DNA from 2 places in the Priestia sp. RMT2NF4 genome. Region 2 is predicted to be linked to the other one. Evidence: riboswitches for the same ligand, from Rfam matches in the RefSeq annotation. Region 2 holds a riboswitch; the other holds the start of a gene.
The links. A riboswitch is a leader RNA that binds a small molecule or an ion and turns the genes downstream of it on or off. The one in region 2 is predicted to bind FMN.
Positions count from the first base shown of each region.

Region 1: another riboswitch for FMN. It lies ahead of ribE (riboflavin synthase); the one in region 2 lies ahead of ACMX9J_RS12780 (ECF transporter S component).

Region 1 is NZ_JBLQZO010000003.1:688,191-703,813, forward strand. Features, by position in the region: gene ACMX9J_RS16935 (hypothetical protein) at 98-424, shown strand; gene ACMX9J_RS16940 (cell wall hydrolase) at 737-1,450, shown strand; gene ACMX9J_RS16945 (YueI family protein) at 1,613-1,972, opposite strand; gene ACMX9J_RS16950 (hypothetical protein) at 2,648-2,929, shown strand; gene ACMX9J_RS16955 (NCS2 family permease) at 3,160-4,458, shown strand; gene ACMX9J_RS16960 (hypothetical protein) at 4,632-5,006, shown strand; gene ACMX9J_RS16965 (hypothetical protein) at 5,211-5,474, shown strand; gene ACMX9J_RS16970 (hypothetical protein) at 5,523-5,729, shown strand; gene ACMX9J_RS16975 (HAD family hydrolase) at 5,787-6,584, opposite strand; gene metH (methionine synthase) at 6,962-10,405, opposite strand; gene ACMX9J_RS16985 (bifunctional homocysteine S-methyltransferase/methylenetetrahydrofolate reductase) at 10,406-12,244, opposite strand; SAM riboswitch class I at 12,352-12,462, opposite strand; gene ACMX9J_RS16990 (amino acid/polyamine transporter II) at 12,795-13,829, shown strand; FMN riboswitch at 13,937-14,087, shown strand; gene ribE (riboflavin synthase) at 14,366-15,025, shown strand; gene ACMX9J_RS17000 (bifunctional 3,4-dihydroxy-2-butanone-4-phosphate synthase/GTP cyclohydrolase II) at 15,042-15,623, shown strand, end outside.
Region 2 is NZ_JBLQZO010000002.1:694,911-710,533, forward strand. Features, by position in the region: gene sleB (spore cortex-lytic enzyme) at 11-943, opposite strand; gene prsW (glutamic-type intramembrane protease PrsW) at 1,089-1,739, opposite strand; gene ACMX9J_RS12720 (asparaginase) at 1,938-2,909, shown strand; gene ACMX9J_RS12725 (YpdA family putative bacillithiol disulfide reductase) at 2,929-3,900, opposite strand; gene ACMX9J_RS12730 (Glu/Leu/Phe/Val family dehydrogenase) at 4,033-5,298, opposite strand; gene ACMX9J_RS12735 (genetic competence negative regulator) at 5,656-6,258, opposite strand; gene ACMX9J_RS12740 (MerR family transcriptional regulator) at 6,386-7,297, opposite strand; gene ACMX9J_RS12745 (metallophosphoesterase) at 7,405-8,172, opposite strand; gene ACMX9J_RS12750 (hypothetical protein) at 8,193-8,567, opposite strand; gene ACMX9J_RS12755 (DUF2663 family protein) at 8,622-9,077, opposite strand; gene ACMX9J_RS12760 (CPBP family intramembrane glutamic endopeptidase) at 9,166-9,771, opposite strand; gene ACMX9J_RS12765 (RecQ family ATP-dependent DNA helicase) at 9,771-11,288, opposite strand; gene ACMX9J_RS12770 (helix-turn-helix domain-containing protein) at 11,312-12,361, opposite strand; gene ACMX9J_RS12775 (ferredoxin) at 12,619-12,867, shown strand; gene ACMX9J_RS12780 (ECF transporter S component) at 12,949-13,524, opposite strand; FMN riboswitch at 13,679-13,822, opposite strand; gene serA (phosphoglycerate dehydrogenase) at 14,121-15,623, shown strand, end outside.

The DNA.
Region 1 (15,623 bases), on a different contig from region 2:
CTGTACAGTAGAGAATATACTGTTACAAGTGCTTGTGCGTTTATTTAGTAACGTATAGTAAGAGCGAATAAACGTGTTTAGTTATAGGAGGGATATTATGGATGAGTTTCGAAAAAGTACAGCACCTTTTTATTTTGCAGATCATATATGGAAAGATAAAAATGGAATGACGACTTATGGGATGCTGTTAACGAACCGGCCCGAAGATGACGGGGACTATGACCTCCATTCGTTATTAGAAGAAGCATATGTAGATCATAAAAAAATTCTAATTACTACTGTTTACGACAACAGTGAACAGCAGTTGACCGGATACGTGATACATTTATCAGATGATCAAGACGTTTTTACGTTTATGGATGATACGGGTGCTAAACTAGTGATTGATTTCTATGATGTTGTAGAAATTGAGATCGAAGATTAAAAAGAGCTGAATGTTGATTACAACATTCAGCTCTTTTGTGTAAAAGTAGATGAATTTAAATGTTTATCATAAGAATTATAAGGGAAAAACGAATGAATAAATTTCTGATTAAACTGAAATAAGGCGGGAAAATATACCTGTATTTTAGAAAAATTACCGTGATTATGACAAAAAATAAGGTACAATGTCATATTTGTGTTCCGAACGTAATTTTGTTCATCAAACTTAAAGAAATGTAATTGAATCGTTCGGTGAAACCCCCATATAGCTATGATAGAGTAATACCATACGAAATTTCAGGAGGTATTACCTATGAAACATAGTTATATGAAATCAATGGTAGTAGCTTGTTTAGCTACTCTTTCATTTATAGGTTTTAATGCAACAGCTACGGCTGCAACTAATTATAAAGTAGTCAAAGGCGATAGTCTTTGGAAGTTAGGTAAAAGATATAGTGTAACAATTGACGATATTAAAAAATTAAACAATCGTCAAGGAGATATGATTTATATTGGTGAAACATTAGCTATTCCGAGTAAGACAAAAGTGCTGGCTGCTGAAACAACGGAACCTTCAACGGCAGCACCTGCTAATACGGCTAAGCCAGAACCAAAACCAGAAGCCAAACCTGCGAACCAGGAAACACCTGCAGTTTCGATTTCGGCAAGCGAAAAAGATTTATTAGCTCGCTTAGTAGAAGCCGAAGCAAAAGGCGAATCGTATGAAGGAAAAGTAGGGGTAGCAACAGTAGTGTTAAACCGTGTAGATTCTCCGAAGTTTCCAGATACGGTAACAGGAGTTATTAAACAAGTTGTCGGAAAAGCATACGCTTTTTCACCGGTTCAAAACGGATCAATTAACAAACCTGCTTCAGAAGATTCGAAAAAAGCAGTAGAGCAAGCGTTGACTAGAAAAGATCGTTTAGACGATTCCATTTACTTTTATAATCCAAAAACAGCTACCGATAACTGGATTCGTTCACGTGCTGTAATTAAAACAATTGATCATCACGTGTTTGCTAAATAAAAAAGAGGCTGCAACAAAAGTATTTTAGACGAAGTGAAAAACGAACCATTGATCACATGTTGATCAATGGTTCGTTTTTTTTTGATGGTGAATATAGTTTTATCTGTCTCGTTCCTTCTAGCAGTTGATTGGATTCATTTCGTTATGTGTCAACCTCTTTTTTTAGTCTAAAAAGATATCTCGTTCCAAACTGCCTTCAGAACCCGTTAAAACTAGACCAATATCGGTATCAGCTTCTAAGTTCTGAACGATGGTAAAAGGCACTTTATGTTGGTTAGCCACTTGAATATAAGGGGAGAGGTATGAATAAGACAAAGAGCCATTTAAAAACAAATGACCGTCTTTCACTTTTTTTAAAAGAGGCTTTATTTTTGCTGCATCCTTTTTCATGACTTGCCCTTTTTTTAGCGCAATTTCAATATTCTCACGTAGAGCAGTTAAGAAATATCTTCTTTCGTCTCTTTTTGTTTCCTTTGCTCCGTACATTCCTCGTTCTAAGTATTCTTCTAGTTGATCAGACATTATGTCACTTCCTTTCGTTATAAACTATAAACGATTATGGATATAAGTAAAAGGGACAGGAAAAAAGGAAAATCATTGTGCTATATCACCTGTTTTTTTGCTGAGTACAAAGAAAAACAAAAAATGTGTTGAAATTTAGCCTAAAATATTGTTTAATGTAAATAGATAGAAAATCATATCGGTTTTTTATTAAAGGTTTGTAAGCGATTACAGATATACATACATAGCAGCGTTTGGGGAGACGCTCCTATGATTTTATGTTCAAAGCGCATTGTATAAAAAGGGGATTATATAGCTTTAGGGCATATACGGTCAAGCAAAGGGTCAGATAAATTAATAAAAAATCGCTATGTATTTTCATAAGAAGAACGGTCAACATGTTTGTTGAGCGTTCTTTTTATGCGTTCATATTATATTTATTCCTCATTGCAGCAGCTGCTGAAAATTATAAAGGTACATTCCTCCTTTGCTCTCTCTTATTTTACATAAGTTACATGTAGTATGTTTCAAAGCCTTAAAAAATATATGGCTGTACGCTTGTTTGATCCTAACGAGGTGATAGAAAAAGAATATTTTTTAAGAAATCACAAAAAAAGAGGCGATTGCCTATGCAAGAAGTAGGTGAATAACATATGTAATAAAGAGAATGAAATATAATTTGAGGAGGCATGTATCATGCAAGAATTTGATATTAATGACATAAGAAGACCATTTGGTGGTTTTGGAGGCTTTGGCCGTCCAGGATTCGGTTTCGGTCGCCCGGGTTTTGGTTTCGGTCGTCCTGGTTTTGGCTTCGGCCGCCCGGGGTTCGGTTATGGCTTTGGTCGCCCTTGGGGTTGGGGCTTTGGAGCTCCATTTCTTGGAGGATTAGTTCTTGGAAGTGCATTAGGAGGTCCAGGTTATTACGGTTATCCAGCACCATATTATCCGCCGTACCCACCATATTATTATTATTAAAACAGTGAGCGCTGATAAAGCGCTCTTTTATTATGTCCAATTCAAGGTATATATAGAATGCATGCAAGACGCTACGTTTAGAAAATGATAACAGTTTTAAATAAGGAATGAACGCTTAAGCTAAAGGAGACAAGTTTTCCTTGCAACAATTGTTGATTTTGCTATAATAACTTCGGTGGCATTTTTGGTCACTGGGTGGGCGAGGGATAGATGAAAAGAAGGAAATTAGATTGAACGCATTATTTGAAAAGTTGTTTCGTTTAAACGACCACCAAACAACTGTCGGAAAAGAAAGCTTAGCTGGGGTCATTTCATTTCTTTCCATCGTGTATATTATTGCTGTTAATTCAACCATTTTGTCTGATGCTGGTATTCCGCTTGAAGCAGGAATATTCGCAACAGTGGCTTCGGCTTTTGTAGGCTGTGTTATTATGGCTTTTTGGGCAAATGCGCCTCTCATTCTGGTGCCAGGTATGGGGATTAACGCATTGTTTACGTATACGATGGTTCAATCAATGGGGTTATCTTGGCAAGAAGGGTTATTAGCAGTAGTGATATCCGGCTTTCTTTTTATAGCATTAGCTTTTTCACGACTGTCTGCCAAAATTGTTTCTTCGATTCCGCATTCGTTAAAAGAAGCGATAACAGTCGGTGTTGGCTTATTTTTAACATTTATCGGTTTGCAAAAAGGGAAGCTTGTAGTTCCAAGCGAAAACACTTTTGTAGCACTTGGAGACTTGTCAGATCCGTTTGTTATCAGTACGCTGTTGACGTTAATTATCACAATCGTACTGTTTATCCGAAATGTGAAAGGTAACTTTTTGTTAAGCATGATTGCTGGATCCGTCCTTGCCTTCTTACTTGGTGTAAGAAGCAGTGCAGAAAATGGACAGTCCGCTGCGAGCGTGAACGACTTTTTTAGCAGCTTTGGCACATTGTCTTTTGGAGCCATTGGAGACGTTGCGTTTTGGGCAGCTGTCTTTTCATTAACAATGGTATTGATTTTTGAAAATATCGGTTTGCTTCATGGTCAGCTAGGTATGATGAATCAAGATAGCAAATTTCCGCGGGCCTTTCAAGCAACAGCCGCCTCAGCTTTGCTAAGCGGGGTGTTTGGAACAAGTCCAACGGTGTCTTCTGTAGAAGGAGCATCTGGTATTGCAGCTGGAGGGCGAACGGGTTTAACATCGCTGATTACAGGAGTTTTATTTTTAAGTTCACTTCTGTTTATTCCATTTATCAAGCTGGTTCCAGATAGTGCTATTGCACCTATTCTCATTGTGATTGGAGCACTAATGATTCAAAATATCAAAAACATCAATTTACAGGACTTAACAGAAGGTTTCCCTGCATTTTTAATTATTGCGCTTATTCCTCTTACGTACAGCATTGCTGATGGAATTGCATTTGGGTTCATTGCGTATCCACTGCTTAAATTATTCCTTGGTAAAATGCGTGAAGTATCGATGTTTATGTATGTAAGCGCGCTATTGTTTTTCTTGAATTTTGTGCTGCATTATATTGCTTAAAATAGACAGCTGAGTACTTTTGCTCAGCTGTTTTTTGTGTTTGCGGTAAAGAATCCTCTTTTTAGATATCATACTCCGTATTTCGTGTCCTTTGGTTAATCAGCCGCTTCTAAAATGGCGTTTCCTGCGTAAAGTAGTACAGAAGTCGGAGGGGATATAAGGGGGAGAAAACGATGGGAATTAAATTAATTAAAATATCAGCCGTTTATTTTGGAATTGGCATCATATTGGGGTATTATATGTCAATTGTTCACAGCTACGCTTTGACGCCTGTTCACGTGCACATTAATTTATTAGGATGGACGTCGCTTACGTTAGCGGGACTTATTTATTATTTGTTTCCTGCGTTTAGCGAAAGTAAATTAGCTAAACTGCACGTATGGTTGCATAATATAGGATTACCGGTCATGATGATTGGTTTATTTCTCATGATCGTACTAGAAAACCAAGCTTTTACACCCGTAGTAGCAGTAGGAGCAACACTTACGGCTATTGGCGTTTTAATTTTCGTATATCACATCCTTAAAAATTTGAAATCTGAACGATAAACCAAGAAGGTCGTTGACGATGGCTGCTAATTTCAAAAGGAAAAAGAACCAGCTATAGCGAATATACATGTAAACAAGGTGAAAGTGCGATTTACATAAAGGTGTGCTAGGCATCTTTATAAGGAGGGGTAAGCTGCAGGGATTTCTAGCTCTTATAAAAGCCAATAAAAGGGCTGATTATAAGTTTCTTGCGGCGGAGATACTATGGGAGAACATCAACAATTAGTGCGTGTTAGGGAGCTAGCAAATGAAATTATTCGACTTCGTCTTCAAGACCGTACGACTTATGACGAATTAGAGTTGCAAAATAATGTAGAGTTGTTGTCTCGTTCTGTGGTTGACTTAGTAAACATTATGTTAGCCGAAGATGTGGATTCGTCTACGTCTTTAAAAGCTACAGCTTCTAAAATGAAAATGGTGTATAATAACATGCATCAAGCTGAGAAAAAAGATTATTTGCATTTCTAATTGCTAGGCTCCTTTTCGCCACAAACGAAATGGAGGTGTACGAGGCAGATGCTATCGTCACTAACGACTTCTGAAGCTATTGTAGCATCCGTTCTTGCACTGGTTGTCATTGCCGTTTCCATTATCTTTTTTGCCACCCTTATTATGGTTGTTGTACGACGAGAAAGAATCAGCAGCTTGGTTAATCATGGAGAGCATGCAGATGGGAAGCAAAAAAGCTTAGGTGAATTTTTTCGTTCTTTACGAAAAAAATAACTACCGTTTTCTTATTAAATAGATAAAAGCGGTCAATTTAAACGTTGACCGCTTTTTTTAGATTGTTTGCTTATTTTTTTCTAAAACAATACGCGCTGCTTCACTAACAGATGACACAATAGCAGAGGCATGGCGCTGAACAGCTTCAGGAGCTGTAGCCATAGCGAAACTGTTCGGTGTTAATTGAAACATAGGAATATCATTAAATGAATCCCCTACACATGCAATTTCCTCTGGTTTTAGCTGAAGATGATTTAATAAAATTTCAATGGCATTTCCTTTGCTGATATGTTTAGGCATAATATCTAAACACTGCTTGGCAGAAATATATGTATCAATATAATCACCAAACTCTTCGTTCACTTCTTTTTGCAGAGCTACCATTTCATCATGATCTCCAAGAACCGTGATTTTAGATGGAGAAAGAGCCTGACCAAATGAATTTGTCATTTCAATTTGTTCTTCGATAGGGAAAAACATGTGAGTTTCAATTGCTTCAATAATTTCATTTCGCTGCTCTACATAATTCGTGTCGTTTGAACAGACAAGCGTAATACGGTTAGGATCTATCGTTTTTTTATAAAGTTGAACCGCTAAATCATCTTCAAACACTTTTCCATGAAGTTCTTGATTTTCTTTGGTCCACACAAATCCTCCGTTTTGGCTAATGCGATGAAATGTATTATTAATATCAGTAGAAACCTTTAAAATTTCCGTATCCATTCGTCCAGAAGCAAGACAAACCTCTACTCCTTGGCGCTGAAGTTCACTAAGTGCGTCTGCATTATGCTGTTCTACGTATTTTTCTTCGTGTAAAAGAGTTCCATCTAAGTCGCTTACAAATAATTTAATCATCTCTTGAAAATTCCTTTCCCTAAAAAAATTACCTTGATAAGAGTGTTACAAATTTATTACATTCCTTATTCTATCAGTGTTTCCCAAGAAACTCATAAAAAAAGCTCAAACCGGCGGTGAATTCAAAGAGATTAAGACATAACTACATCACTTTTTTTCGCAGGAGTCTTCGCCTTCCCCTCTAATCAACAGCTAGAAACAGCTACATGAAATCTAGTTCACCATCATAATGAAAACAATCCGAACGGAGTTGATTCTCAATTAAGAATTAACTCCGTTCGGATCTTTCTTCAACTAAAATCCATTTGTCGCAGCCTTTTTTTTAGGTTTGTTCACTGTAAAAAAACAGCCGCGGTCTAAAAGACCGCAGCCATGTTTTACAATACGTTAAAATATTTCGCTTCAGGATGTGCAAAAACAAGGGCTGTAACAGAAGCTTCTGGTTCCATCATGAAACCGTCTGTTAACTGAATGCCGATGTCTTCAGGTTTAATTAATTTAAACAGTTTTGCTTGGTCTTCAAGGTCTGGACATGCGGGATATCCGAATGAAAAACGCTGACCTTGGTATTTGGCTGAAAAACGCTCCGCCATTGTAAAGTCAGGCGAATCGGGGAATCCCCAGCGGTCACGAATTTGCTGATGAACACGTTCTGCTAATCCTTCAGCTAGTTCAAGCGCAAGAGCTTGGAACACGTGACTTTTTAAAAACTCGCCGTTTTCTTTGAATTTCGCCGCGCGTTCGCGAATGCCTGTTCCTGCTGTTACAGAGAAGAAACATACATAGTCCATCTCTTTTTCTTTAGGCTTTGCAAAATCAGATAAGCACAGGAACTGTCCTTTTGCTTGTCGAGGGAAGGTAAAGCGTTCAATTTCTGTTTTTTCATCAGCAGGATCATAAATAATTAAATCATTTCCGTCTGCTTGAGCAGGGAAGAACTGATAAATAACCGCTGGTTTAATTAAGTTTTCTTTTAGTGCCAGTTCGAGAAGGTCATCAACGGTTTCTTTTAATTGAACAGCACGCTCGTCTTTTTCAGCAAGCAGCTTATTCACTTTTCCTTTTAGTCCTAAGTGATGGCCTAAAAGCATCTGCCAGTTAATATACGGAAGAACCTGTGCCAAATCGTAGTGTTTGACAACGTGGCGCTTTAAATCAGCCGGTACAAAAACAGGAACATCCGTTGAAATGGCGGATCTTTCTAAAACAGCCGTAGCTGCTTGAGCGGTTTGAGGCTGGCGTTCTCGAACCGTTACTTTCTTTTCTTGACGCGTTTTTAAATCTGCTAAAAGCTGAATAACTTCTTCTTTGTTCTGCAGCTTATTTGCTAACGCTAATCCGTCCATCGCATCTTTGGCGTAGAGGACGGCACCTTCATATTCCGGGGCAATTTTAAAGTCAGTAAATTTACGGGAAAGGGCAGCGCCTCCTACCATAATTGGAACATCAATGCTTGATTGCGTTAAATCTTGTGCAGTTAAAACCATTTGCTGAGCTGATTTTACTAAAAGACCTGACAGGCCAATGATGTCTGGCTTTTCGTCTTTTACTGCTTCAATCAGCTGCTGCGGCGTTACTTTAATTCCTAAATCAATGACTTTAAAACCATTGTTGCTTAAAATGATGTCTACTAAGTTTTTACCGATATCGTGCACGTCGCCTTTAACCGTTGCAAGAATCACTTTTCCTTTTCCAGAATCATTTTCAGTTGCTTCCATATGAGGTTCTAAAAAGGCAACGGATGCTTTCATAACTTCCGCACTTTGAAGCACTTCTGCTACAATCAGCTGGTTGTCATTAAACAAACGTCCGACTTCCGCCATCCCCTTCATAAGCGGTCCGTTAATAATATCTAACGGATCATCATATTGAGCTAAAGCCTGTTCTAAATCAGGAAGCAATCCTTCTTTTGTACCTTCGACAATATACATTGCCAATCGTTCTTCAAGTGTTAACGTAGAAATTTCTACTTTTGCTTCTTTCTTTTTATCACGATAAAAGTCCGTAAACGTGCTTAGCGTTTCATCAGTTGTGTTAAATAATAACGCATTAGCAAGCTCAATTTCAGCTTCTGGAATAGAAGCATAGCGCTCTAATTTTTCTGTATTAACAATGGCATAATCGAGTCCAGCCTGCGTACAGTGATAAAGGTAAACCGCATTTAGTACTTCACGTCCGACTGGAGGAAGACCGAATGACACGTTACTTACGCCAAGAATGGTCAGGCAATCAGGCAGGGCTTCTTTAATCATTTTAATTCCCTTAACTGTTTCTTCAGCAGAACCAATATATTGTTCATCACCAGTCCCTACAGGAAACACAAGAGGGTCAAAAATAATATCTTTTGGATTAAAGCCATGTTTCTCAACAAGCAAATCATGTGAGCGTTTAGCAATCTCTACTTTTCTTTCTGCAGTAACGGCCATGCCTGTTTCATCGATTGTACCGACAACCAGAGCTGCACCGAATTTTTTTACTAGCGGCAAGATTGCATCAAAACGCTCTTCACCATCTTCTAAGTTAATGGAGTTGATAATGACCTTACCTTGCGAGTACGTTAAAGCTTTTTCAATAACTTTCTCGTCAGTTGAATCGATTACAAGAGGAACCTTCACTTTTTTTACAACTTCTTGAATAAATTCCTCCATGTCTTCCATTTCTTCACGGTCTGGATCTGCTAAGCAAATATCAATAACGTGAGCACCATTTTTAACTTGAGCACGCGCAATTTCAGATGCTTCTTCAATTTTCCCTTCCGCAATCAGACGCTTGAACTTGCGAGAACCGATTACATTCGTACGTTCTCCCACAAAAAGAGGGCGCATAGAATCGTCATATACAAGCGGTTCAATACCGGTTACAGCATGATTATGCTCGGAGCGATCAAGCGAACGAGGAGCAACCTCTTTTACCGCTTCAGCAAGTGCTTTAATATGAGCAGGCGTTGTACCACAGCATCCGCCTACAAAGTTCAGCCAGCCTTTATCAGCAAATCCTTTAATTTTTTGAGCCAGCAGCTCAGGGGACTCATGATAATTGCCTTCTTCATCCGGAAGTCCAGCGTTTGGATAACAGCTAACAGCTGAAGTGGCTAGGTCTGAAAGAGAGCGAATATGATCCGTCATAAATTCAGGACCTGTCGCGCAGTTAAGTCCGACTGAAAGAGGCTTCATGTGTTCCAGTGATAAGTAAAAAGATTCGATATCTTGACCAGCGAGAGTTGTTCCCATTGGCTCAATCGTTCCTGAAATCATAATTGGAACTTCTATTTTCAGTTTTTCAAACGCCGCTGTAATGCCTAAAAACGCAGCTTTTACGTTCAGCATGTCTTGACAGGTTTCGACTAGAAGTAAGTCGACGCCGCCGTCTAACAAACCCCGAGCTTGCTCTTCGTACGATTCTACTAACTCAGGGAATGTAATACCTCCCGTAACAGAGAGAGTTTTAGTGGTAGGGCCGATAGCTCCAGCTACGAACCTAGGCCATTCGGGAGTTGAATATTTATCACGGGCTGCACAAGCAAGCTTCACAGCTTCGATATTCAATTCATACGCCAAGTGGCCTAAATCGTATTCATCAAGTACGGTAGATGTTGAGCCAAACGTATTGGTTTCAATGATGTCAGCACCCGCTGCAAAGTACTCTTCATGAATGCGCTGAATCACATGAGGCGCTGTTCGGGTCAAATATTCGTTGCAGCCTTCATATTCTTCGCCGCCAAAATCTTCAGCGGTTAAATCAGCATCTTGAATCATCGTTCCCATTGCTCCATCGATGACGAGTATTCGCTTCTTTAGTTGTTGTTCGATAAGTGAGCTCATTTATATCTTCCTTTCTGATGTAACGAGTTGCTTGTCATGAATATAGCGTGTTAGAATTTCGGTCATTTCATAGCGCATAAACGGCGTAATTAAGTAAATACCGTCAAATAGCTCATATGCTGTATCAATTAAGTTTTTTGCAATCGCAAGGCCTTCGACTTCACCGCGAATCCGGTCATTTCCCGTTGCGTCCATACGTTCTAGAATATCTTCTGATAATTTAATTCCAGGTACTTCATGGTGAATAAATCGAGCATTTCTTGCGCTTGTTAACGGCATGATCCCGATGTATACCGGTGTTGTTAAATGTTTGGTTGCTTCATATACCTCTTCAATTTGCTTAGTTGAATAGAGAGGCTGAGTAATGAAATAGTGAGCCCCGCAGTCGATTTTCTTTTCCAAGCGCTGAACGGCTCGGTCTAAGTGACGCACGTTTGGGTTAAAGGCAGCTGCAATGGAAAAATTGGTTTTTTGACCAAGCGGTTTGCCGGAATAAGATAGTCCTTCATTAAACTGAGCGATTAAACTAATCAAGTCAAATGAAGATAAATCATAGACCGAAGTGGCGCCAGGGAAATCGCCAACTTTTGACGGATCACCGGTAATTGCAAGCACTTGATTCATTCCTAGCGTATGAAGTCCCATTAAATGAGATTGAAGTCCAATTAAATTTCGGTCGCGACAGGTAATATGAATAAGCGGTCGTGCTTTTGTTTCTTGTTGCATCAGTGTTGCCATTGCCAAGTTGCTGATGCGAGGTGAGGCAAGAGAATTATCAGCTAATGTAATAGCATCTACGCCGACTTTATCAAGTGCTTTTGCGCCTTCTAAAAATTTCGTCGGACCAAGCTGTTTAGGCGGATCCAGCTCGACGATAACGGAGCGGCGCTTCTTCACAATTTCGTGCATATGAGGTTTATCCTGCTGCTCACGCTCTTGAACCGTAACGGCTGGTCTCATTTTAACGACTTTGCTTGTAATCGGAGGCAGGTCTTTTAAGGCAGACGACATGGCGCGTACGTGAGCTGGTGTTGTACCGCAGCATCCTCCAATTAAGCGAACCCCTTGTTCGCGGAATAAACGCGCGCTTTCTACAAAGTAGTCTTCATTCGTTTCATATTCCAGCTTGCCTTCCACATACGCCGGAAGGCTGGCATTAGGGTAAGCAGATAAGAAAGCACGATCAGGAAGCGGTACTTCTTCAAGAGACTGAATCATATGATAAGGACCTAAACGGCAGTTTAGCCCGACAACATCTGCTCCCAAGTCTTCTAATTCTTTTAATGCATCTGCTAAAGGACGCCCATCTTGCAGTACGCCAATATCATGCAGGGAAACGTGGGTAATAATAGGCTTATCCGTTTCTTTTCTTGCTAGTGTAAGAACGGTCTTTAATTCTTCGAAATCATAGTATGTTTCAAATAAAAGGCCATCCACGCCTTCATTTAAAAGCCAAAACATTTGTTCACGAATGCTTCGCTTAACCTCTTCTAAGCTAATAGCATTTTTTTGGAAAGAACGAATTCCGCCGAGTGTACCAACCACGTAAGCCTGATCGTTTGCAGCTTGTTTCGCTAATTTTACACCAGCAACATTGATGTCTTTGACTGAATCTTCTAATCCATAACGGGCAAGTTTTTGATAATTAGCAGCGTACGTATTTGTTTGAATAACGTTTGCACCAGCTTCTACATAGGCTCTGTGAATACGAGAAACCTCTTCTGGTTTGGTGATGTTTAGTTCTTCAAAACAGCTGTCAATACCGTGTGAGTAAAGGAGGGTACCAGTGGCACCATCCCCAATTAAAATTTTAGACTTTAAATCTTCAAGTAACCCCATGTCAAAACCTCCTTAAATTGTTCCGCTTCTATTTCACGAGTGATTCGTTTTATGCAATATGCCGATAAAATAGAAAAAGTCTTCTTAAGAAGAAGACTTTTTTCGCCTTCTTATCTTCCAAGCAATAAATTAATTGCTTGCTGGATTTAGCACCATGTCTCTAACGACTGGTTGCTGAGGTTTCAAAGGGCCAGTCCCTCCACCTCTCATGATAAGAATCAATTGTATATAATTGAAACATATTTTTTTAAATAGAAAGAATACTTATTTAATAATTTATCTGATTTTTAGAAATTATACAACAGTAAATTGTGAATTTCCAGCAAATATTGAGGAAAATTTAAAAGCTAAAGGGAAAATATCCGTATATTTTGTTTGAAAACTGCCGTTATGTTAAGGGATAAAGGGTTTTCATGAAAAAAACAAGAAGGAAATAAAAAAACGAAAAATGAACAGCACCGGGTGAGGCGAGGATTTACATATAAAAGGCTCGTCTTTTTTTAACCGTTTCTACATATAGTGAACTATGAAGGGTAGAAGGGTGATGGGCATGAAAAGGTGGAAACTCACGCTGCAGGTTGCTGCTACGTATGTAGGCACCGTTGTAGGAGCCGGTTTTGCAACAGGCAAGGAAATTGTTCAATTTTTTACACAGTACGGGGAACTTGGAATGGTTGGAATTTTGGTCAGCGGCTTGTTTTTTATTTGGCTAGGTTCGAAAATGATGCTGCTTTCGCACGCAATTGGGGCTTCTTCTTATCAGCAGCTTAATACATATTTATTTGGTGATGTACTTGGAAAAGCGGTAAACGGTGTAATGATCGTCATTTTATTTGGAGTAACTTCAGTCATGCTAGCGAGTACGGGGGCAATAGGAAAAGAACAGTTCGGGCTGTGGCCTCCTGTTGGGATGATTTGTACAATTGTTTTAACTTATATATTTATCGCAAGAGGAATTAACGGTATTTTAATGGTTAATTCTCTTGTTGTGCCGATGATGCTTTCATTTGCTTTTATCATCTTTGTGCCAAATGTCAGCTATTTCTCACTGATTCAAACGAAGCCAGACTTAACGCTCGTCACACAGTGGAAGTGGGCGGTTAGTCCCTTTTTATATATTTCCCTAAATCTAGCTTTGGCTCAGGCCGTTTTAGTTCCATTAGGAAGCTCCGTGAAAGATAAGAGCGTGATCAAAAAAGGGGCCGTAATAGGAGGATGTGTACTTACGTTTATGCTTGTTTCTACTCATCTTGCCCTTTCCAATTTGCCTTATTCATTTCAACTTGATATTCCTATGAGTGCCGTTGTTAAAAATATCTCAGCGTGGGTGAATGTTTTATTTACGGTAGTTGTGTTAGGTGAGATTTTTACTACATTGATTGGAAATGTATTTGGAATCGCTAAACAGCTTCAATCATTTCTTCCCCTGAATGACAAACAAGCTTTTGCGTTTATTATCTTGGCATGCTTTATTATCGGGCAATTTGGATATGCTCAGCTTCTTGAGTTTTTGTATCCGATATTTGGCTATATTGGACTAGCTTTTGTATGGATGCTATGTATTAAAAAAGAAAAAATAAGCTAAAAGCTGGATTTTGCAGAGCAGATATGAAAAAACGAAGTTAAATGATGTGACAAGTCGATTTTACTTTGCTATAATGTAAAACAAATAAGACTCTAGCAGTCGAATATATTATCCTTCGGGGTCGGGTGTAAGTCCCAACCGGCGGTGATAAAGCATATGCTTTTAAGCCCGTGACCCGTTTTCGTACGATGTATGTTAGCGGTGGATCTAGTTAAAATCTAGAGCCGACAGTAAAAGTCTGGATGGGAGAAGGATCAGGAAGCACAGTTGTTTTTTTGTGTTGTATGAATAAGGGACAGGTTTGTCTTTTTTAAAGCTACCCTTGTTTTTGTACACAAAATATAACTGTTTATTTCGTATACAATTAGCGGAATTTTGCATAGATAAAACTGATTCAGCTCAGCCGACCCCTTGGACATTTGTTCAAGGGGCTTTTTTATTTTCAGTGGTTGGGGGAAAGATAAATATGAAAAAAAAGCAGCTGCTATTTCAAAACGGCATAAGAAGTTGGAATAGCGCCAAAGCAGGTGAAGAAAATGTTCACAGGTATTATTGAAGAAATTGGAAAAATAAAACGGATTCAAAAGGCTACAGAAGCAATTGTTCTTACGATTGATGCGAAGACCGTGTTAGAAGATGTGAACTTAGGGGACAGTATTTCAGTTAACGGCGTTTGTTTAACCGTAACGGCTTACTCTCAAAATGAATTTACGGTCGACGTCATGCCGGAGACGATTAAAGCAAGTACCCTGCAGCTTCTAACCGTTGGATCACGTGTTAACTTAGAACGGGCGATGGCTGCAAATGGCCGGTTTGGAGGGCATTTCGTCAGCGGACACGTTGATGGAATTGGAACCATTGTAAGCAAAACACGTAAAGGAAATGCCTTTTATTATGAAATTCAAGTGGATCCTGAACTTCGTGAATTTATGATGTTAAAAGGATCTGTTTCTGTAGACGGAACAAGTCTTACTATTTTTGATGTCAGCAACCAATCATTTACTATTTCTCTTATTCCTCATACGGTACTTCACACAGTCGTGGGAGACAAACAGCGAGGAGACAAGGTGAATATTGAATGCGATATGTTAGCTAAATATATGCATCAGATGATGGCTAACAAGTCAACTCCTGGCGCCTCGAATCGGTCAGGTAATATGAAGGATTTATTGCAGCAGCATGGTTTTACAAATTAACAGTGAGGTGAAAGAGATGTTTCATAAAGTAGAAGAAGCCATTGAAGAGTTAAAAAAGGGAAAAGTGGTTATTGTATGCGACGATGAAGATCGAGAAAATGAAGGAGATTTTATTGCATTAGCCGAAAAAACGACGCCTGAGGTTATTAACTTTATGGCTACTCATGGAAGAGGATTAATTTGTACACCTGTTAATGAAGAAATTGCGCATAAATTGAATCTTCACCCAATGGTAGTGAACAATACGGATGTACATGGAACAGCATTTACAGTAAGTATTGATCATATTTCAAGTACAACAGGTATCAGTGCGTACGAACGTTCTGCTACCGTTATGGCTCTTGTAAATGAAGCAACGGTAGCAAGTGATTTTCAACGACCAGGACACATTTTTCCGTTGATTGCAAAAGACGGGGGCGTTCTGCAGCGTGCGGGTCATACAGAGGCCGCTGTTGATTTAGCCGTGTTAGCAGGAGGAAAGCCTGCGGGTGTTATTTGTGAAATTATGAATGAAGATGGAACAATGGCACGCGTACCGGATTTAACAAAGATTGCAGAGCAATTTGATTTAAAAATGATTACAATAAAAGATTTGATT
Region 2 (15,623 bases):
TCACCTCTCTTTATCGACAGAAAATGTGTTTCCCGATTTGCTTAATTTGAGGACGTGACCAAATCCATGCGCTTGTTGCTGTATCCGGATTAAAGTAATAAATAGCATTCCCAGTAGGATCCCATCCGTTAATCGCATCCATAACCGCTTTTTTAGATGTTGGATTGGGTTCAAGCCAAATTTGCCCATCTGCTACGGCAGTAAATGCACGCGGTTCAAAAATAACTCCAGCGACTGTATTTGGAAATGACGGACTGTTAACTCGGTTTAAAATAACGGCCGCTACGGCTACTTGGCCATTATATGGTTCACCCCGTGCTTCACCATGCACAGCATTTGCCATGAGCTGAATATCATTTTGTGAAAACCCGCTCGGTACATTCACCGCTGTTGGCTTTTGTGCTTTTTCTTTCTGTTGTTCAGAATTTCCTTTAGACGTATTACGCTGCGGCTGACTGGCAGGTTTTTTTGCTTGAGAAGATCCGCTTTGTGCTTTTGGCTGACCATTGTTCCCGCTGCTTTTTCCACTGCTACTGCTTCCTTTAGACTGCTGATCAAGAGGCTTACCGCCATAGTGCGTAAACTTATTGCCTTTTCTAATTTGATTTTTCACATAGCTTTCGTGATATTTTGTTGCGTTAGCTAATTTAATCTTTGTTTGCCAGCCTGCTAAACCGTCAATCTTTTTAATGCCAAATTCATATTGAAAATTGCGCAGTGCCCAGTATGTGCTCCATCCAAATACACCGTCAATTTTCCCGTTATAATAACCTAAATACTGAAGTCTCGACTGCAGCTCAATAACGTCATCTCCAACTGCTCCGTGTTGAATGACTTGATTTGAAAACGCGTGAGCGGCCTTTGGACTCACAACGGACGCTGCAATAAATGAACATATGCATATGAGACATGCATACTTTTTAAAACATCGAAATGATAACATGACAAAACCTCCTACATCGTATGTAACTGATAAGATGATAGGAGTATTTTTTGTAAAGGTTGTTTTTTTATACAAGATGCGCAAAATTTACCGAAATGAAAAAACTCAGCTCGTAAATCTCTCAAAAAAGATTTACAAGCTGAGCCTAGACAATCGATGGCTGTTTGGCCTTTTTTACTTTTCTTAATGCCAGCCACCATAAATAAATCATAAATGGAATAATAATAAATACCCAATGATCCATTGTTTTTAAAATATAATCATATGTTCCATGTAAAATGAGCGGCGCAAATACGGAATACAGCGTCCACTTCGTTTTTTCCTTTCCTTCAGAAAACTTTGCTTTTCCTAAATAATACCCCATAATGACGCCGAATAAAGCATGACTAGATACGGGTAAAATGGCTCTTCCTAGCGCTGATTCTAAACCATTTGCAAATAAATATAAAATATTTTCAACGGTAGCAAAACCTAATGAAACAGCTGCCCCGTAAACAATTCCATCGTAATGCTCATCAAATTCCACATGCTGATAAATCGTGAAATATAAAATGAACCATTTGAAAAATTCTTCTAAAAAGCTTGTCGTAAAAAATGCTTCAAGAAAAGGTGATTGAAAAACGTGTTCTTCACCAAATACATATTGAATAAACATAATTGGCAAAACAAGCATTGCTCCAAAAATAAATGTTTTTAATACCATTGAAATAGGCTCAGTTTCATATTCATCTTTCAAATAAAAAAAACTTAACAATGCCAATCCTGGCGCAATGCCTGCAGATACAATCGCCAACATAAATAGCGCCTCATCTCCTCTATTTTTTTTAATAGTAACATGTTATCTTTAGGATGAAAATCTCCGTCTATAATGTCCTTATCTTTATATGTAAATGCTCACATAACTTGCTGTCGATTTACAAAGCCTAACAAAGACCTTAAACAAGTATACCAAAAAATGTATCATACTTATACGAAAAATTGAAAGGAGCTCTCTATGAAAACTGTTTATATTCTTCACACCGGCGGCACAATCTCGATGAAAGAAGACATGGAAACTGGAGCGGTAGCACCAGATATTCAAAACCCGCTTCACCGCTCAACATCATCTGTTTCAGGTATGGCCAATGTAATCGTAGAAGAAGCATTTCATCTGCCTTCTCCTCACATTACTCCTAAGGAAATGCTTATACTTTCAAAAAAAATACGCGATAAAATTAATGAAGGCAAAATTGATGCAGTCGTGTTAACCCACGGCACGGACACGCTGGAAGAAACCGCTTATTTTTTAGATTTAACAGTGCATACAGATATTCCAATTGTCTTAACTGGAGCTATGAGATCAAGCAATGAAATCGGTTCAGACGGTCCTTATAATTTTATATCTGCGGTTCGGGTGGCTATTAGTGACGGGGCAAAAGGAAAAGGTGTCTTAGTTGTGATGAACGATGAAATTCATACCGCTGAAAATGTGACCAAGACCCATACAAGCAACGTGGCGACATTTCAAAGCCCTCAGTACGGGCCAATAGGATTAATCACAAAACGCGGCGTATCTTTTCACCACATGCCTACAGAACATGAATTTTATCCTGTTAATCAAATAGATAAACAAATCACTTTATTAAAAGCTTATGCAGGAATGGACGACCATTTATTTCAAGCAGTGGCTTCAATGAATGTTGACGGACTTGTAATTGAAGCCCTCGGTCAAGGAAATCTGCCTCCTCTCACCATTCCAGGAATTCAATTGCTTTTGAAGCGAAAGATACCCATCGTGCTCGTTTCTCGCTGTTTTAATGGAATTGCTCAAGATGTATATGGGTATGAAGGCGGTGGCAAGCTGTTAAAAGAGATGGGCGTTATTTTTTCAAATGGCTTAAATGGTCCTAAAGCACGCATTAAACTGTTGGTTGCTCTCCAAGTAACAACGAATCATGATGAGCTGCAGCAGCTATTTAATCATTAGTAAAACAACGCATAGAAGCCTATGCGTTGTTTTTGTTGATAATATGAGAAGCGATTGATTTCCCATGAAAACGTCCATTTTCAATAAAAATCTCATTAGCATTGTTTCCTGCAGCAATCACACCAGCGATATAAATTCCTTCCACGTTTGTTTCCATCGTCTCTTCGGTAAAAGAAGGGCGGCCTGTTTCATCATCTAATTCCACACCCATTTTTGTTAAAAACGAGTGATCAGGGTGATAGCCAGTCATGGCAAAAACGAAATCGTTACTAATCGTAAATTCTTTCCCTTCCTGCTCATATGTTACTGCTTCATCCGTTATCTTTGTTACATGAGCGTTAAAATGCATCCCAATCGTTCCATTTCGAACCAGCGCTTCAAATTCAGGCAATATCCAAGGTTTTACGCTAGGGGAGTAATCTGAGCCACGATAAATAACCGTCACCCTTGCATCACACTTCACCAATTCCAGAGCTGCATCGACGCTAGAGTTTTTTCCGCCTATAACGACTACATCTTTATCAAAATACGGATGCGCTTCTTTGAAATAATGAAATACCTTTGATAAATCTTCACCAGGAACATTCATATAATTAGGATGATCGTAATAGCCCGTAGCTATAATGACATTCTCCGCTTCATATGTCTCTTTGGATGTTGTGACAATAATTTGGTTTTCCGCTTGTTTGTCTACTTGCAAGACACGTTCAAACGGCTGAATTCGAACTTGCTTGCGCTTCACCACTTCTCGGTAGTAAGCAAGAGCTTGGTTGCGCACAGGCTTACGATTTTCGGTAATAAAAGGGACATCCCCAATTTCTAGTTTTTCACTTGAACTAAAAAACGTTTGGTGGGTCGGATAGTTATAAATTGCATTCACAATATTGCCTTTTTCAATTACAAGGGCATCAATACCTGTATGTTGAAGCTCAATAGCTGCTGAAAGCCCGCATGGTCCTCCGCCAACAATAATTACTTTTTCTTTCTTCATGCCTGTCACTCCTTCAGTTGTAAACGCACCTTTTTTTTATTTTAACGCAGTGTAAAACAAAAAAATCTCCTCATTAATGATAGGAGATTTTTTCTATTTACGCAATTGTTCTGCTGTTCTGCTGTTCTGTTTTTAAATCCAGCCTCTGAAGCGAGAGCCTTCTGCCATTTTTCTTACGCCTATCATATAAGCAGCTAGACGCATGTCGACTTTTCGAGTTGTAGAAGTTTCGTAGATGTTATTAAATGATTTCACCATTACTTTTTCAAGCTTTTCTTCTACTTCTTCTTCCGTCCAATAATAACCTTGGTTATTTTGCACCCATTCAAAATAAGAGACTGTTACACCGCCCGCACTTGCCAAAACGTCTGGAACTAATAAAATCCCTCTCTCTGACAAGATGCGCGTTGCTTCAAGAGTTGTTGGTCCATTTGCTGCTTCCACCACAATACTCGCTTGAATGTTATGGGCATTTTCTTCTGTAATTTGATTTTCAATCGCAGCTGGAACTAGGATGTCACAGTCAAGTTCAAGCAGCTCTTTGTTGCTGATAGTATTATTGAATAATTTCGTTACTGTACCAAAGCTATCGCGTCGATCTAATAAATAATCAATGTCTAAACCATTAGGATCATGCAGCGCTCCGTATGCATCAGATATCCCTACAATTTTAGCACCAGCGTCGTGCATGAACTTAGCTAAAAAGCTTCCTGCATTTCCAAACCCTTGTACTACTACCCGTGCACCTTGTAATTCAATGCCTCGTTTTTTCGCTGCTTCACGAATACAAATAGTTACTCCTTTTGCAGTCGCTGTTTCACGGCCGTGCGAACCACCTAAGACAAGGGGCTTTCCAGTAATAAAGCCAGGCGAGTTAAATTCATCAATCCGGCTGTATTCATCCATCATCCAAGCCATAATTTGTGAATTTGTAAACACATCCGGCGCTGGAATATCCTTTGTTGGTCCAACAATTTGGCTAATCGCACGAACATATCCGCGGCTTAAACGCTCTAATTCTCCAAAAGACATATTTCGAGGATCACAAACAATTCCACCTTTTCCTCCACCGTAAGGAAGGTCAACGATTCCACATTTTAAACTCATCCATATAGATAGAGCTTTTACTTCTTTTTCAGTTACGTTTGGGTGAAAACGAATTCCACCTTTCGTAGGACCAACTGCATCGTTATGCTGCGCTCGGTGACCTGTAAAAATCTTAACTGATCCGTCATCCATACGAACAGGAATTTTTACTGTCATCATTCGTAATGGCTCTTTTAATAGTTCATACACTTCATCAGGATAGCCTAGTTTTTCTAACGCTTTATGTATCACTGTTTGTGTAGATTTTAAAACATCATGCTTCTCTTCTTGACTATTTTTACTGTCTTGCATCTTGTCGGCTACCATCTGTAAACCTCCTAAAATGTATCGAAAATTATTCGTTTTTAATTGAATGGTGCTTCTTTCATGACATAGTATACACCCTTAGTTTTACATTGCAAAGGAAAATATCGAACTTTTAGTATTTTTTGTGTTCTTCTAAGAAAACGCTTCCAATAACTTTACAAGGTATGCTACAATGTTTTAAGTCTGCCTCTTTCCTAGTATGCGTTAATCGTCTTAAAAAAATAAAAAACACCCGGTGATAAAGAGCACTTTCAACAACTTTGTACAAGCTGAAAGTGCAGCCACTCTTATTTTAATAAAAGTGCTTTATCCTTCACGGGTGTAATAATTTCAATTAAACAGTTAAGAAAAGACAGAGTTAATATACTCCAGAGCTCTCTTTTCTACTAATATTTTTCCATATTCATTTACGCGGTGCTTTGTAATTGTAGAGGGATTTCCATACTCCGCCAAAACCGCAATCATATTCCCAACTTCAGCCGGTGACAGCATGTGATAATCCAACAGCACGTAAAAACGTTTTTCGAATGAATAGAGTACGCTATCCGTATCGTAAAAGTTTGACATGCGCTTGGTCAGCTGAATGACATCTTCAAATGAATCAAACTCAAAAAACATGTCTTCGCTTTCATCTAGCATGACCTGCATTTCAATGAAGTCCTCGAACTCGTCTTCATCGAACTCACCGTAGCTGGTTTCTTCTTCATACTGCTTTGTCACAAATACAACCATTCCCTGTGCTTGAAGTGAAAAAACTTCTACCGAAAGAGAATTTGTAGGTTCAAAGTTCAGTTCTTGAGAAGCTTGCTCTATCATCTCACGAAAGAGCTGTTTTACTTTGAATGTATCTGTCCATAGATCTTCTTTTGTTAACCCTCTTTCTTTTAAATCATCGTAGGTCAAAAAAACTTTTAGCTTATTATAGTTTAATCGTTCAAGCCTCATTAGCGTCCCTCCCCGCTTGCACTCATAACCACATGGTTCGATAATGCAGTATATGTATTTTTTGGAAAACGGTTCGTGATGTTTACTTACGAGTTTACAGGTTTATGAAAGGAAAGACAAGCTATTCTCAATCAATTTCTGCTAATTTTTTTGTTAGCCAGCTGTTCCACTCTTCTTTTGTATTTCCTAAAATAAACGGCTGAGCCTCGCCTTTTCTTTTGCTATCTAAACCATCAAACGCATAACCGCCTAATCCTACTTTAAGATGCGGGAATTTCTTTATCATTTGGTTCGTCAAATTCAGTGTTTTCTCGGCATTTTCTATCATTGTGCATGACATAAATAAAAACGTTGGGTCTACTTCTTTAACAATTAGCTCAACATCTTTATCTTCAATGCTGCTTCCTAAATAAATAACCTCAAACCCTTTACGGCGTAAAAATAGCGTAAAGACTAGAAGTCCAACTTCATGTGTCTCATTAGGCCCACATACAGCAATCGCTTTAGGCAATAAGCCATTTGAAGGCAGCGAATAAAAAATCATGCTGATACGCGTTTTTAATACTTGAGTCGTATAATGCTCATGAGCACTTGTGATTTGCCCTTTTTCCCACATATCTCCAACCGTCACGAGTAGAGAACCCAAAATATCAATAACCACTTTTTCTACCGAATACAGGCTAAACGCATGATTAATTAAATCCTGTGCTTTTCCTTCTTCAAAAGATAGAAGCATCGTTAACAGCTCATCCCTAATTTTCTGAGGGGAATCTACTTCTCCTTCTTCTTCAAACGCTCCTACTGTACTACTTTCCGTTTCTAATAACGAAACCGCTTGACTAATCGTAAAACCTCCGCTCACTTTTTCCGTGAGCCATTTTAATTTCCGCAAATCTTCCTCTGTATATAACCGATGCCCCGATTCATTGCGGACAGGATTTAAAATTTGATAGCGTCGTTCCCATGCACGCAAAGTTCCCGGCTGGATCCCGACCATATTTGAGATGGCTTTAATATTATACTTCCCTTCGTGAGCCATACGTAACCTCCAACTACTCTTCGTGAACTGTTTCTATTAATTGAATTATAGGATAAGTTATCCTGTGTGTAAAATTTGTATATGCTATGTAAAGAGTTTGTTCAAGGCTATTCTTTCCTTTTTAAAGTGATATAATGCGTTTGTGCTCTAGCTTGTAAACGGAGAGGCAGGGAGGTTGTACCATATCCATTACTAACAAAAAGAGGAATCTGTCTTTTCTCTTTCAGCCCTCCTAATTCATACATACCAAAATTAAATAAGCGTATCTGTCCTCCGTGTGTATGTCCGCTCAAAATTAAATCTACTTTTGATTCTTCATCTACATAATAGATAACATCAGGATTGTGGCTTAGAAGAATGGTAAGCTGGTCAGGTTCAATGGAAGAAACAGCTCGCTTTAGATCCATCTCACCTTCGGATAAATCATCTACTCCCGCAAAATGGCATGTAGTACCATGTTTAGAAACTGCAGAGACATGCTCGTTTTTAAGGGTAATAACTCCCTCATCCTTAAGCATCTGCTTCAATTGCACTTGACTTACTTCGTAATCATTATTTCCCCATACAAAATAGACCGGTCCAAGCGTTTTAAGCTTTTGAATATTTTGACGAGCACGCAATAAAGGTACTCCTCCTTCTAGTAAGTCACCGCCTATGATCACAAAATCTACTTCACCAGGTATTTTTTCCAACAGCTTCGACGAAACTGTTCGCTTATGTACATCCGATATAAAAAACAGGCGTAAAGGCTGCTGATTTCCGGGAAATGTTGATAAATGAATCGTTCTTTCTTCTACATATGTACGATGGGCTTCCGAAAACATAAAAATCAGCAGGCCTATGCCTAACGCTAAAATAATTAAAGAAATAACCATATATTCTCCTTCTTTTCATTTTATACACGGTGTGTTTCTGTTAAAGAAGAAAGGGCATAAATTGTCGCAATTGTTAACAAACCTACTACTTGATAAAGCGCAACTGTACTTAACGATAAAACTCCTATCACACATAGACATGAAACAAGATATTCATGCCATTTTACCTTATAGCCTTTTAGAAACAACCGACTTTGCAGAAACACTTTACGAACTGCCGCCGACAGACAAAAAAGAGCCGTGAAAAATAAGATTATAATACCAAACACATCTAACGGATGTAAAATCATTTGAATAAGTAAATAGGTTAACGAAGCTTTTGAGCCTACAGCCGTTAAACTGCTGATATAATAACTGCATAACCACGCAGCCAGCAAGTTAAACCAATCTCTCACAAAAAAACCCCCTTCACTAAACTTCTATGTAAAAAGAGGCTTTTTCATGCGATTCTATTTATTTTCATGATATAAATTAATTCCATAAGTGGACTGCATCCAGCGGAACGTTTCTTTTCGGTTCTCCCATGTTTCAGGCGTCGCCCATAGCTCTTTGCTTCTTTTAATAATCTCACAGCGCAAGTCTTGAAAAGTCTTTTCCGCTTTCTCGCTTTTTTTCTGCAGCTGTACAGTATAAAAATAAAGGGAGACGGTGAGCAATAGAAACATCAAATGCCCTATGTTACCTAACAAAAATGAGAAAAATTCGCTAAACGTCGTAAAAAAACCGCTTTGAAATATGAAAAAAAAGTAGCTAATAACAGCCGTTAAGCTGGCTAAAAACAAAAGCTTCCATCTTTTCTCTTTAGCTTTCAGCTTATTAACCGTCTCTTTTCTTTTGATAACGCTCGCTAATATATATTGAAGTGTTTCATCGCTTTCAAAGTCTATCAACTTGTTTTCCAACATTCCACCCCCTCGTATGCTAGTACAACATATGAGTGAATATAAAAGATTATGTGGATAACACTGAAAATAATGGCTGTTTCCTTAACCTTTACTGCATGAGTTCTTCTGGCTGTACAGATTTCCCTTTTGACTTTCGTATCTGCAGGCCTAATAAAAAATCAATGAGAAAATGAGTGAAAATCGTGACATACAAATTTTCAGTCCACCAAAACAGCAACCCTATTAAAAAGCTTAAAACCACAACCGAAATAAAAAGAAACCACTTTTTTAAATATCGAATGTGAACGAGTGCAAATACGATACTCGCCCAAAAAAGGCCGAACTGAACTTGTATAACCCCTCGAAATAATATTTCTTCTGAACATGCAACGATTAGGCAAATAAGGGCTAGATGAGGAATGGAACGATTAGCAAATAAACGTTCATTAATACCTCCGTCATCATATAAATGCTCGGGTACACACTTCATTAGAAGCATATCTCCTCCTACTACCAAGAGAGCTGTACCTCCCCCGTACAATAAAATAGAAGCCCAATCCAGCTCAAAAAACTGTAAAAAGGAATGCCACGAATCAAATGTGAAAAAACCGATGCCTAAAGCAATAAAGCAGATGAGCAGCTGCGTTACATATAAATTTTTAACCAGCTCTGCATCCGTCATGGATGAAATAAGCTCTTGCTGTGACTTTGCCATTATATCTCTCCTTGACGAAGCAAACGAGCTAATTCTAATTCCCAGCCTTGAAATGTCCATTGCTCTTGCTCACCATTTGTTTTTTTATAGGCTTCTAAATCCAATCCGCAGCAATCGCAACAATTCTGAAGCTCTGATTTTCCCAGCTCATTGAAATAGCCAAGCAGCACCTGACGACGGCATTCTTTTGCCTCAATAAACTCCTTCATCGCACGGTACTTGTCATGTTTGTTTCGAAGACGTTTATTTACAGCTGCAACAATCGTTTCATGCAGCGATTCAGGGATTTTCCTAGGTTCAACATGTTCATTTTCCACTACATTTTCTCTGTACAAATAATAACGAATAAATCGCCAATGTGTTTCTTGAATACCCACTGTATAAAGAAAATGAGACTCTACTTGTTTTAAAGGAATGGCCTGATCATGATTTCGTAAATACGACAGGCAGTATAAGATGATATCTGAAGAAGGAAGCTCAATTTCAAGTAAAGAATGAGCAAAATCATCGTCTCCTTCAGCATAAAGCAAAATCGCAATACTGTTTTGCTGATCGCGTCCACTTCTTCCAATTTCCTGTACGTATGCTTCTAGCTGCGTAGGTGTATGAAAATGAATAACAAAGCGAACATTCGATTTATTAACCCCCATTCCAAATGCACTTGTGCAGCAAATGATATCCAGCTGATTTTCTAAAAATTGCTGTTGAACAAGCATTCTTTCACTCGGTTCCATTCCCCCATGGTAATACTGCACTCGCTGTATCCCATTTTCCTTTAGAAGCTGTGTTAATGCTTCTGTCCAAGATCGGCTGGAACAATAGATAATTCCTGGACTTTGCAGTTCACTAACGTACATCAGCAACTTCTCTTTTTTCTCTTCAATACTTGCAACAAAATCAACTTTCATCGCAATATTACTTCGATTCATGGAATAGATGTGCTCGTTGACAGCAGGCAGCGATAAGTAGCGCTTAATATCTTCCACTACTTCCCTAGTCGCAGTTCCTGTTAGTGCCAGACATAGCGGACTGCCAAGTTCCTTCCATATATCTCCTAACTGAAGATAATCCAAACGGAAATCATGTCCCCACTGAGAAATACAGTGCGCCTCGTCCACAACGAAAAGGCCTACCTTTGCCTGTTTTAATGCTTCTACCACAACAGCGTTTTGCAAAATTTCAGGAGATGCATAAATAAAACGATAAAAAGCTAAATCTTTTAGCGCCCGTCTTTTTTCTTCTTGTTGTAGGAAACTATTTAAGGCAATAACTCGCTTTTCTCCACTTGCCTTTAGTTGTTGAACTTGATCTTCCATCAGTGAAATTAAAGGAGATACAATCAGCACCGGTCGGTTCAACACATAAGCGGGGAGCTGATAGCACAATGATTTCCCTGTTCCTGTAGGAAGAACCGCTAACACATTATGACCTGTTAAAATATCTTGAATAATCTCTTTTTGTCCTAGTCGAAATTGGCTATAGCCAAATTGTTTCTGTAGAAGTTGTTCTATCTTCACATCAAACACCACTTTTTTTAGTATCAGGTAAAATGTTTTGCTAATACGAGACGAATCTGAAAATAGGTAACGTCGTCTTTTACTTCTTCCTTTATCGCCTTTAATTTATTTGTACGCAAACTTTCAAAAGCCGAGATAATTTCTTCCTGCTGCTTAGGCGATACGTATGCATCGATTGAAAAAGATGGAACAAACAGAGCTAATTCTGCAATATGATCTTCAATTGTACTTTCTTTTAAACGCCTTATATAAGCAATTTCTTCAAGCGTCTTTCCTTTTTGAAGCCAGCTATACGTTTTTAACGTCGAGCTTGTCAAAGGCAATTCTAAATATAGATCATGCAAAAAAGAAGAAAGTACATGAAAGCTTTCATTATTTTGACTCACTTTTTCAATGATATGATGAATAACCCCTAAAAGTTGAATATGCACATAATGCTCATCGAGTTCATATTGATATGCTAACTGATTTTTTGTAAAGCCTACTCTTTCGTATCCAGTCAGTTGCAAAACAAAAAGAGACGCATCCCGTTCCCTACAATCTTTCAAGCACGTTCGGAGCTCTTTGAATAGCTCGGCGGCTAACTCTTGACGCGTTTGCTTTTGAGACATAATATACGTTTTGACCCATTGAATGACCTCAGGATTTTTGGAAATGGGTAAAAACCCTTTTTGAAAATACTGTAGGTTGGATAAGGTCTGAATGAACAAAGTGATTCTTGCTAAAAATAATTGAGTACTGCTTGCGAATTTCCATCCGTCTAAAGCTGGATGAAAGGGCCGAGCCGTCAGTTCATCTTCAAGGCGTGTTCGTCCCTTATCTGTCATCACATACTTTTGATTTTCAGTTTCTTCGATATACTGCTGTTCTTTTAAATATGCAACGCAGGTTTCAAAAGACCGTTTATCTAAGTAAAGAAATGACTGAAAAAGAAAAGAGATTCCAAAAATTTTTCCGTCTTGAATTGTTTGCGCTGACTTTTTACCTGTTAATAAATGATAAATACCATAGGCGGTTCGCTCACCTTTTAACTGTTTTATACAAAATAAAATGCTAACTTGAATATAATTCAAAGGTGTCAACTTCCTTTCTCATTCATTGTACCAAAAGTGACCAATAGCATGTGAGATAAAGGCTTTTTAGCTCTTTCCTTTATGTATCAAAACGTTTGGATAAGTGAAGAAACCTTGATTTGATAAGCATTCTCAGTGACTTTTCTATTGAAAAGTTTTATAAATCATTTTACAATGAATAAGGAGAAATTTCACTCTTGATTCGCGAAGAGATTATATAATAAGAAATTTTCGAACACTTTACAGGAGGTCTTGTTATGCCAAAATATACAATTGTTGATAAAGATACTTGCATCGCATGCGGCGCTTGCGGAGCAGCAGCACCAGACATTTATGATTATGATGATGAAGGTATTGCATTCGTAACATTAGATGATAACCAAGGTGTAGTAGAAATTCCAGAAGATCTAGAAGATGATATGATGGATGCAATGGAAGGCTGCCCTACGGATTCAATTCGCGTAGCGGATGAAAAATTCGAAGGCGATGCTAATAAATTCGAATAAGTATTGAACAAACCTGTAGTATAGTACATGCTGCAGGTTTTTTTATATATAAAAATCGCTCTCCCCGGGAGAGCGATTGAATTAAACAGCAACGCGGCGCGTGATCCATTGCTTCATTTTTGAAAACAATAAGACAAAAATAACCCCTGTTGCTGCTCCTTTTATTAAGTTAAACGGCAAAATACCTGCAACGATATATTGACGCGCTTGTTCACTAGACATTTCTGGCGATTGTAAGAAGATTGTATACGCCGGTAAAAAGACATAATAATTTAAGACAGCCATGAGTACCGTCATTACAACCGTACCCGTAACCAAACCTATCGTTACGCCTTTGGCTGTTTTAAATCGACGGAACATATATGATACAGGAAGAATGAACAGTAAACCAGCTACAAAGTTCGCCACTTGACCAACCGGAACCCCTGTAGCACTTCCTTGAATTAAATAATTCAATAAATTTTTTATTCCTTCTACTATAACAGCAGCCATAGGTCCAAATACAAGTGCTGCTACGAGTGCAGGAATTTCGCTAAAATCAATTGTTAAAAACGGAGGTAATCCAGGAATCGGAAAATTAATCATCATTAAAATGTAAGCAATACTGCTTAACATTCCTAGTATAACCAGCTTTTGAGTTTTCTTACTTTGTTGCATCTTGCCTCTCTCCTTCTTTGTGATCCACTCTTCAAAGAAGAAAGGTTCAACTTCATATCCCCACGCAAAAACCTCCCAACAAATGATTCGTTGAGAGGAGACATGGCAGGCATATTTAATAAACGTTCATCACATTAGGTTTTGAACGCTGAACCTCCACCTTCTCCCATCCAGACTGTACTGTCGGCTTTGGAATTTCACCAAATCTGCTCGTATGTATTACATATAAGCTCGCGGGCTCAAAACAATTTGTTTTTTTACCGCCGGTCGGGAATTTCACCCTGCCCCGAAGATAGACCAATATTTAATTATGAATTTATTATATGTTATCTCGAATTAAAAGTAAATAAAGAAGTTTTTTAATTCCTATTAAATTGATGTCTTTTATAAACTTCATTACTGTTTTATATGTAAAATAAGGAAATAAGTGCATAACCAACAGCATTATGACATATTTATAGTTTCAATTTTACGTTTACAATTGTGTATTTGATAACTAATTGTAAAGTTTAAAAAATATAATTGACAGAATTTTTTTAACATGGTAAATTATCAAATATTTGATGATAGTAAAATCCAAGGGAGATGTTCACGTCATGTATAACGTATTAGTAGCTGATTCAATTAGCAATGAAGGTCTTGCTCCACTACTTGAAGCTCCTCATGTGAATCTTACGCGAAAAAAAGTTGAAGAAGTTGAGAATGATTTGCATACGTACGATGCGCTTTTAGTACGGAGTGCTACGACGGTTACAGAGGATTTGCTGGCAAAAATGCCGAATTTAAAAATTGTTGCTCGCGCTGGAGTAGGTGTCGATAATATTGATATTGAAGCCTCAACCAAACGAGGGGTTGTCGTTATTAACGCGCCGAACGGAAATACCATTTCAACGGCGGAACATACATTTGCTATGATGGCTAGCTTGTTTCGGCATATCCCCCAAGGAAATGCTTCAGTCAAAGCGCGCGAATGGAACCGCTCAGCATTTGTTGGAACAGAGCTTAATCGCAAACACCTGGGCATTATCGGATTTGGACGAATTGGCTCAGAGCTTGCTAAACGCGCAAAAGCCTTCAATATGAGCGTTCACGTTTACGATCCTTTTTTAACCTCTTCCCGAGCTGAAAAGCTAGGCGTAGAACTATTATCCCTGGATGAATTACTAGCAGCAGCGGATGTAATTACCGTACACACTCCGCTTACGAAAGAAACCAAGGGATTGCTCAATCATGAAACATTAGCCAAAACAAAGAAGGGTGTATTTTTATTAAACTGCGCACGCGGCGGGATCATTGATGAAAAAGCCTTAGTTCATTATTTAGAAATTGGCCATGTTCAAGGTGCAGCTATTGACGTATTTGAAGTTGAACCGCCGATTGATAACCCTTTGTTACATTTTGATCAAGTTATTACAACTCCCCATTTAGGAGCTTCTACAAAAGAAGCCCAGCTTAACGTTGCTGAAGACGTGGCACATGACGTTCTGCGTTTTCTAGAAGGTAATCCTGTAAGTTCATCCATTAATTTACCAACGCTTTCTAAAGAAGTTTTTGAAAAAATTCAGCCGTTTACGAGCCTTACTAAACAAATGGGAGCTATTTTATCTCAATGCATGCGAGAACCCGTTCAGCATATCTCGATCTCCTACGGAGGTACAGTGACGGATTTAGAAACCACTTATATTACACGGAGCTTGTTATCAGGCTTTTTAACCCATCGTATTGACTCACCTGTTAACGAAGTCAATGCTTCTATGATTGCCAAAGAACGAGGAATTACATTTGGTGAAAAAACATCGGAAGATACGCAAGGATATTCTAATATAATTGACGTTACAGTAACAGGCGAACAGCGTACATTTACCATTACGGGCACTTATATAGCAGGATATGGACCTCGAATTGTTAATATTGATTCGTTTGATATTGATTTTTATCCGGAAGGACATCTTCTTTATATCCGTCACAGTGATCAGCCCGGAGTTATTGGAAATGTAGGGAAAGTACTTGGAGATTTACGTATTAACATTGCTACCATGCAAGTGGGCCGTAAGCAAAAAGGCGGAGAAGCCATTATGATGCTCACGTTTGATAAACTT